Regions from separate parts of the Comamonas sp. CAH-2 genome, predicted to be linked through region 2. Evidence: riboswitches for the same ligand, from Rfam matches in the RefSeq annotation. Region 2 holds a riboswitch; the other holds the start of a gene.
The links. Region 2 has a riboswitch for thiamine pyrophosphate ahead of FYM52_RS05780 (FAD-dependent oxidoreductase). Riboswitches for the same ligand answer to the same signal wherever they lie in the genome.

Region 1 (3,406 bases), on a different contig from region 2:
GGCGTCACCCACTACTGCGGCGCGCCCATCGTGCAATCCCTGCTGGTGAATGCGCCGGCCGAGCTGAAAGCGGGCATCCCTGTCGGGGTGAAGGCCATGGTGGCCGGTGCCGCGCCCCCGGCCTCGATGATCGAAGGCATGGAGGCCATGGGGTTCGACCTGACCCACGTCTATGGCCTGACCGAAACCTACGGTCCCGCCACCGTCTGCGCCAAGCATGCGCGCTGGGACCAGCTCGATATTGGCGAGCGTGCCCGCCTCAATGCCCGCCAGGGCGTGCGCTACCACCTGCAGCGCGAAGTGCGGGTCATGGACCCCGAGACCCTGCAGCCCGTGCCCCTGGATGGCGAGACCATGGGCGAGATCATGTTCCGCGGCAACATCGCCATGAAGGGCTACCTCAAGAACCCCAGCGCCACGGACGATGCCTTCCGCGGTGGCTGGTTCCACAGCGGCGATCTGGCCGTGCAGTACCCCGACGGCTACATCCAGATCAAGGACCGCAGCAAGGACATCATCATCTCCGGCGGCGAGAACATCTCCTCGATCGAGGTCGAAGACGTGCTCTACCGCCACCCTGCCGTGCTGGCGGCGGCGGTGGTGGCCAAGCCCGACCCCAAGTGGGGTGAGACACCGTGCGCCTTCCTGGAAATCAAGCCGGGCGCCCAGGTCAGCGAGGCCGACATCGTGGCCCACTGCAAGCAGCACCTGGCCGGCTACAAGGTGCCGCGCGCCGTGGTGTTTGGCGAACTGCCCAAGACCAGCACCGGCAAGATCCAGAAGTTCGAGCTGCGCAAGCAGGTCGGCTCGGCCAGTGCCATCGTGGTCTGATTTTCAGCATTGATAGTTGCCAGCGCACGCCTAGCAAGCGCTGGAGTCGGTTTTGATGCTGAAAGCCTAGGCGTTTGCCCGGTGTCCTGGGGCGACGCAGATGCGCCTATACTCACGGCTGCTCCGGGGTGTGCGAAAGCGCTGAGATGCGAACCGCTGTGAAAACAGTGGCCAGCGAACCCGACGAACTTGATCCGGTTCATACCGGCGGAAGAAGAGCGGGACCCTGAAGCAGGGCCAGGAATGGACAGGCACATGGGCTTTTGCAAGGCCAGGCAGGTGCCCACCATCCCTAGGCACAGCAAACCCCAGGCGCCTCGCGCACTGGGGTTTTGTCTTTTGGGGATGGAACACCGGGCGTGTCAGCCTTGGTCGGAATCGGTCGATTCCGGTGGCGTCGGTCAGGCATTGTGGGAGCAATGCCAGGGCTGGAGCCAGGTGCAGGCGAAGGTGGATGGCGCCAGCCATCTCCCACGCCATCAGAGCGGCCCAGCACTCCACGGAGCGTTTGATGAACTTCACACGCTTTTTGGAGACTGCGATGAACGCCCCCGATGCCATCTTTACGCCCGCCGCCGGCAATGCCCCCGATGCCGCCCGTTTCGCCGATCTGCTGGCCCAGTCGCGCCAGCCATTTCCGGCATCCACCAAAAGCTACCTGAGCGGGGCCATCCACCCCGATCTGCGCGTGCCGGTGCGCGACATCGCGCTGACCAATGGTGAGCAGGTCAGCGTCTATGACACCTCGGGCCCCTACACCGACCCCACCGCCTCCATCGACGTGCGCCAGGGCCTGGCCAGTGTGCGCGGTGCCTGGATCGAAGCGCGCGGTGACAGCGAGTTCTATGTCGGCCGCCAGCGCGTGGCGCTGGACGACGGCGGCAAGCGTGGCGAGGAAGACGCGCGCGTGGCGCTGCTGCGCGCCGAGGCCGCCGCGCTGCAGCGCCAGCCGCGCCGCGCCAAATCCGGCCAGAACGTGACCCAGATGCACTACGCCAAGCGCGGCATCATCACGCCCGAGATGGAATACGTGGCCCTGCGCGAGAACGGCCGCCGTGAATGGATGGCGCAGTACCAGCAGGACGCGGCCCGCGAACTGCGCCTGGCCGGCAACAGCTTGGGCGCCGCCATCCCCAAGATCATAACGCCCGAATTCGTGCGCGACGAAGTGGCGCGCGGCCGCGCCATCATCCCAGCCAACATCAACCACCCCGAGATCGAGCCCATGGCCATCGGGCGCAACTTCAAGGTCAAGATCAACGCCAACATCGGCAATTCGGCCGTGACCTCGAGCATCGAGGAAGAGGTCGAAAAGCTGGTCTGGGCCATCCGCTGGGGGGCCGACAACGTGATGGACCTGTCCACCGGCAAGAACATCCACACCACGCGCGACTGGATCGTGCGCAACTCGCCCGTGCCGATTGGCACCGTGCCCATCTACCAGGCGTTGGAGAAGGTCGGTGGCATTGCCGAAGACCTGACCTGGGAAATCTTCCGCGACACCCTGGTCGAGCAGGCCGAGCAGGGCGTGGACTACTTCACCATCCACGCCGGCGTGCGCCTGGCCTACATCCACCTGACGGCCCAGCGCCGCACCGGCATCGTCTCGCGTGGCGGCTCCATCATGGCCAAGTGGTGCATGGCCCACCACCGCGAAAGCTTCCTGTACGAGCACTTCGAAGACATTTGCGACATCATGAAGCAGTACGACGTGTCCTTCAGCCTGGGTGACGGCCTGCGCCCAGGCTGCGCCTCGGACGCCAACGACGAAGCCCAGTTCGCCGAACTCAAGACCCTGGGCGAGCTGACGCAAGTGGCCTGGAAGCACGACGTGCAGACCATGATCGAAGGCCCCGGCCACGTGCCCATGCACATGATCCAGGCCAACATGACCGAGCAGCTCAAGCACTGCCACGAGGCGCCGTTCTACACCCTGGGGCCGCTGACCATCGACATCGCCCCCGGCTACGACCACATCGCGTCGGCCATCGGCGCGGCCATGATCGGCTGGTTCGGCACGGCCATGCTGTGCTACGTCACGCCCAAGGAGCACCTGGGCCTGCCCGACCGCGACGACGTGAAGCAAGGCATCATCGCGTACAAGATTGCGGCCCACGCTGCCGATGTGGCCAAGGGCCATCCGGGTGCGCGTTCGCGCGACGATGCCCTGTCGCAAGCGCGTTTCGACTTCCGCTGGGAAGACCAGTTCAACCTGGGCCTGGACCCCGACACGGCGCGCGCCTTCCATGACGAAACCCTGCCTAAGGACAGCGCCAAGGTCGCCCACTTCTGCAGCATGTGCGGGCCCAAGTTCTGCTCCATGAAGATCACCCAGGAGGTGCGCGACTTTGCCAAGCAGCAGGGCGTGGCCGAAGAGCAGGGGATTGCCGCCGGCATGCAGGCCAAGGCCGAGGAGTTCAACCGCACGGGCGGGGAGTTCTACATTCCCATCGCCAGCGACACCACGGCGCGTTGAGTGCCCAATAGGCTTTCAGCGCTTGTCTGGTAAGCGCTGATAGCTATGAAAAACAAAGCGCCCCTGGGCCGCGGAATGCCCACGCTGGCGCAGGGGCGT
Region 2 (3,406 bases):
GGCGTCGGCAAAGGCGCCGGCCATGCGCACTGGGTCTTCGGACAGGGCCACGGCGGTGTTCAGCAGCACGCCGTCAAAACCCCACTCCATGACCTGGCAGGCGTGGCTGGGGCGGCCCAGGCCGGCATCGACGATCAGGGGTACGTCCAGGCGCTCGCGCAGCACCTGCATGGCGTAGGGGTTGGCGGGGCCGCGGCCGGTGCCGATGGGGGCGGCCCAGGGCATGACGGCCTGGCAGCCCACGTCGACCAGGCGCTGGCACAGCACCAGGTCCTCGGTGCAGTAGGGCAGCACCTGGAAGCCGTCCTTGATCAGGAGGGACGCGGCCTCCACCAGGTTCAGCGTGTCGGGCTGCAGGGTGTAGTCGTCACCGATCAGCTCCAGCTTGATCCAGCGGGTGTCGAACACCTCGCGCGCCATCTGGGCCGTGGTCACGGCTTCCTGGATGGTCATGCAGCCGGCGGTGTTGGGCAGCACGGGCACGTTCAACTGGCGCAGCAGCTCCCAGAAGCTGGCGCCGGTTTCGGCGGCGTTGCTGCCCTGGCGGCGCAGCGAGGCGGTGACCATGGCGGGCTTGGCACGGGCCACGGCCGCTTCCAGCACGGCGGGCGAGGGGTAGCGCGATGTGCCCAGCAGCAATCGACTTTGGAAGGTCTGGCCGTACAGCACCAGGCTGTCTGCGGCGGGGGTAGGTGTGCTCATGGCGAAATTTTGATAGCTGCCAGCGCTTGATAGACAAGCGCTAGCGGCTGATTTTATGAAGAAGCAGTGTCCCGGGACCTCAGCCGCCCGTCACGGGGGCGATGATTTCCAGGCGGTCGCCCTCGGCCAGCTGGCGCGTGGCGTACAGCGATTTGGGCACGAACTCGGCATTCACCGCCACCGCAAACGGTGGCTGGGCCTGCCAGTGGGCCACGGCGTCGGCCACATTGGCCGGGTCGGGCAGTTGCACTGCCTGCTGGTTGATGGTGATGTTCATAAGCAAAAGGCCCGTATTGTCGGCGAAGCGCGGTGCTCAGGCGAGCATGGGGGCGTGCACGGCCACGTCAAAGTCCTCGGCCAGCGCCGCGCTGCCCGTGCGCAGCAGCTGCAGCGTGGCGTCCAGCATGGCGGGGGAGATCATGTAGCCGTGGCGGTACAGGCCGTTGACCTGCAGCACGCGCTCGTCCAGCCAGCGCAGGGCGGGCAGGTTGTCCGGCAGGGTGGGGCGGCACTGGGTGGCAATTTCCAGGATGCGGGCTTCCGCAAAGCCGGAGTGCACGGTGTAGAGCGCGCTGAGCAGCTCCATCACCGAGCGCAGGCTGGCCGGGCCCATGTCGTCGGATTCGATCTCGGTCGCGCCGATGACGAAGATGTGGTCCTGCTTGGGCGCGATGTACAGCGGGTAGCGCGGGTGCACCAGGCGCGTGGGGCGCTGCAGCGTCACCTCGGAGGCGTGCACGCGCACCACCTCGCCGCGGATGCCGCGCAACGCGCTCCACTGCGTGCGTGCGCCCAGGCCGCGGCAGTCCAGCACCAGATCGGGCTGGCCGCTGGTGCCGGGCTGGAAGTCGGTGGTCTCGCGCGGGGTGTGCCAGTGCAGGGCCACGCCCAGGCGGGTCAGTGTCTGCTCCAGCGCGGCCAGCAGCTGGCGGTTGTCCAGCTGGCCTTCGCCGGGCAGGTAGACGCCCTGGTTGAAGCGGCCTTGCAGGGCCGGCTCGACCTGGGGCAGGCGCTGGGCATCCAGGTTCTCCAGCGCGGGCAGGCTGGGGTTGAGGCGGCGGTTCTTCTCGAACAGGCCGCACAGGCGCTGGGCATCGGCGGCATCCTGGCGGTGCCAGACCACCAGCGTGCCGTTCTGCTGGAAATACACAGGGGCATCCAGCTGGGCGATCAGCTGGGGCCAGCGGGTCAGCCCGTACTGGCCCATGCGCACCACGCCGGGTTCGGTGATGGCCGATTCGGCCAGCGGGGCCAGCATGGCGGCGGCCACGCGCGCGGCGGCGCCATCGGCCTCGGGCCCCTTGGCTTCGAACACCTCGACGCGATGCCCCTCGCGCGCCAGCTCCAGCGCCAGAAGACGGCCCATCAGGCCGGCGCCCAGGATGGCAATGTGCGAAGGTGTGGTCAAAGCGAGCATGGTGAAGAATTCCCGTTGGTAAGTGTCGCCAAGGACAAAACGGGCATCGCAGCCGTGCGGCTGCTGCTCTGTGGAAACTCCCCACGCCAGCATGACCTGGATCGGGTAACGGGGCGCAGGGCCCCAGGGTGTTTCTCAGTCGCGCACTGCGCCGGCACGGTGCCGGTGGCAGCGGGACACCCCTGTTTCGTCCGCAAGCGGCAATTACAGCACAAGGGCAGGAACAGCGGCGCCAGTGCGTGAACAAGCCTTGGCTTGGGTCATAATTTTTGCCATGACTACGCAACCCCTGCCACACGGCAGTGCATCCCCCCGTTTTCCGCGCTATGCGCGCGTGCTTTCCATCGCCGGCTCGGACAGTGGCGGTGGCGCCGGCATCCAGGCCGACCTGAAGACCTTCAGCGCCCTGGGCTGCTACGGCATGACGGCCATCACCGCCATCACCGCCCAGAACACGCTGGGCGTGCGCGGCATCCATGGCATTCCGCCCGAGATGCTGCAGGCGCAGATCGACGCCGTGGTGCAGGACATCGGGGTGGATGCCGTCAAGATCGGCATGCTGCATGCGCCCGAGATCGTGCAGGTGGTGGCCGATGCCATCCGCCGCTACGGGATTGCGAACGTGGTGCTGGACCCGGTGATGGTGGCCACCAGCGGCGACAAGCTGATCCACGATGAAACCGTGGCCGTGCTGGTGCGTGAGCTGTTCCCGCTGGCCAGCGTGATCACGCCCAACCTGGATGAGGCCGGCTGGCTGATTGGCCGCAAGATTGCCGATGTGGCGGACATGGCGTCCGCCGCCCAGGCCTTGCTGGACATGGGTGCGCAGCAGGTGCTGCTTAAAGGCGGGCACCTGCCGGGAGACTGGGTGGTGGACTTGCTGGCCGGTCGCGACGGCGCGCGCCAGGAGCTGGGTTCGCAGCGCATACCCACGCACAACGGCCATGGCACGGGCTGCACCCTGTCCTCGGCGATTGCCGCCTACCTGGCGCGCGGCCTGCCGCTGCCTGCGGCGGTGGAAAGCGCCCGCAGCTACATCCTGGGGGCCATCGCCGCCGGGGCCGAGGTGTACACCGGGCGGGGCCATGGCCCCCTGAACCACGGCTTTGCGCCCCAGGCCCAGCTGGTGTTCACGGGCTGAGGGTGGTGGCTTGGCAGGGCCGCGATTCTCCATAAAAAAACGGCGCTCAGGGCGCCGTTTTTTATAGAAGTTCTGTCTGCCAGGAGTGTGTGACTACCAACCCCATCCCAGCTTTTCCAGCATCCAGCCAGACTGGCCCTCGGCCG

Region 1: linked by a shared signal. The riboswitch ahead of thiC (phosphomethylpyrimidine synthase ThiC) and the one ahead of FYM52_RS05780 (FAD-dependent oxidoreductase) in region 2 are both predicted to bind thiamine pyrophosphate.

The regions. Positions count from the first base shown of each region.
Region 1 covers NZ_VSWF01000036.1:14,462-17,867, reverse strand. Annotated here, with positions in the region: gene FYM52_RS15595 (acyl-CoA synthetase) at 1-831, shown strand, start outside; TPP riboswitch at 946-1,064, shown strand; gene thiC (phosphomethylpyrimidine synthase ThiC) at 1,373-3,307, shown strand; gene FYM52_RS15585 (hypothetical protein) at 3,353-3,406, shown strand, end outside.
Region 2 covers NZ_VSWF01000005.1:134,306-137,711, forward strand. Annotated here, with positions in the region: gene FYM52_RS05770 (thiazole synthase) at 1-702, opposite strand, end outside; gene thiS (sulfur carrier protein ThiS) at 782-979, opposite strand; gene FYM52_RS05780 (FAD-dependent oxidoreductase) at 1,016-2,119, opposite strand; TPP riboswitch at 2,181-2,313, opposite strand; gene thiD (bifunctional hydroxymethylpyrimidine kinase/phosphomethylpyrimidine kinase) at 2,394-3,260, shown strand; gene FYM52_RS05790 (SH3 domain-containing protein) at 3,354-3,406, opposite strand, start outside.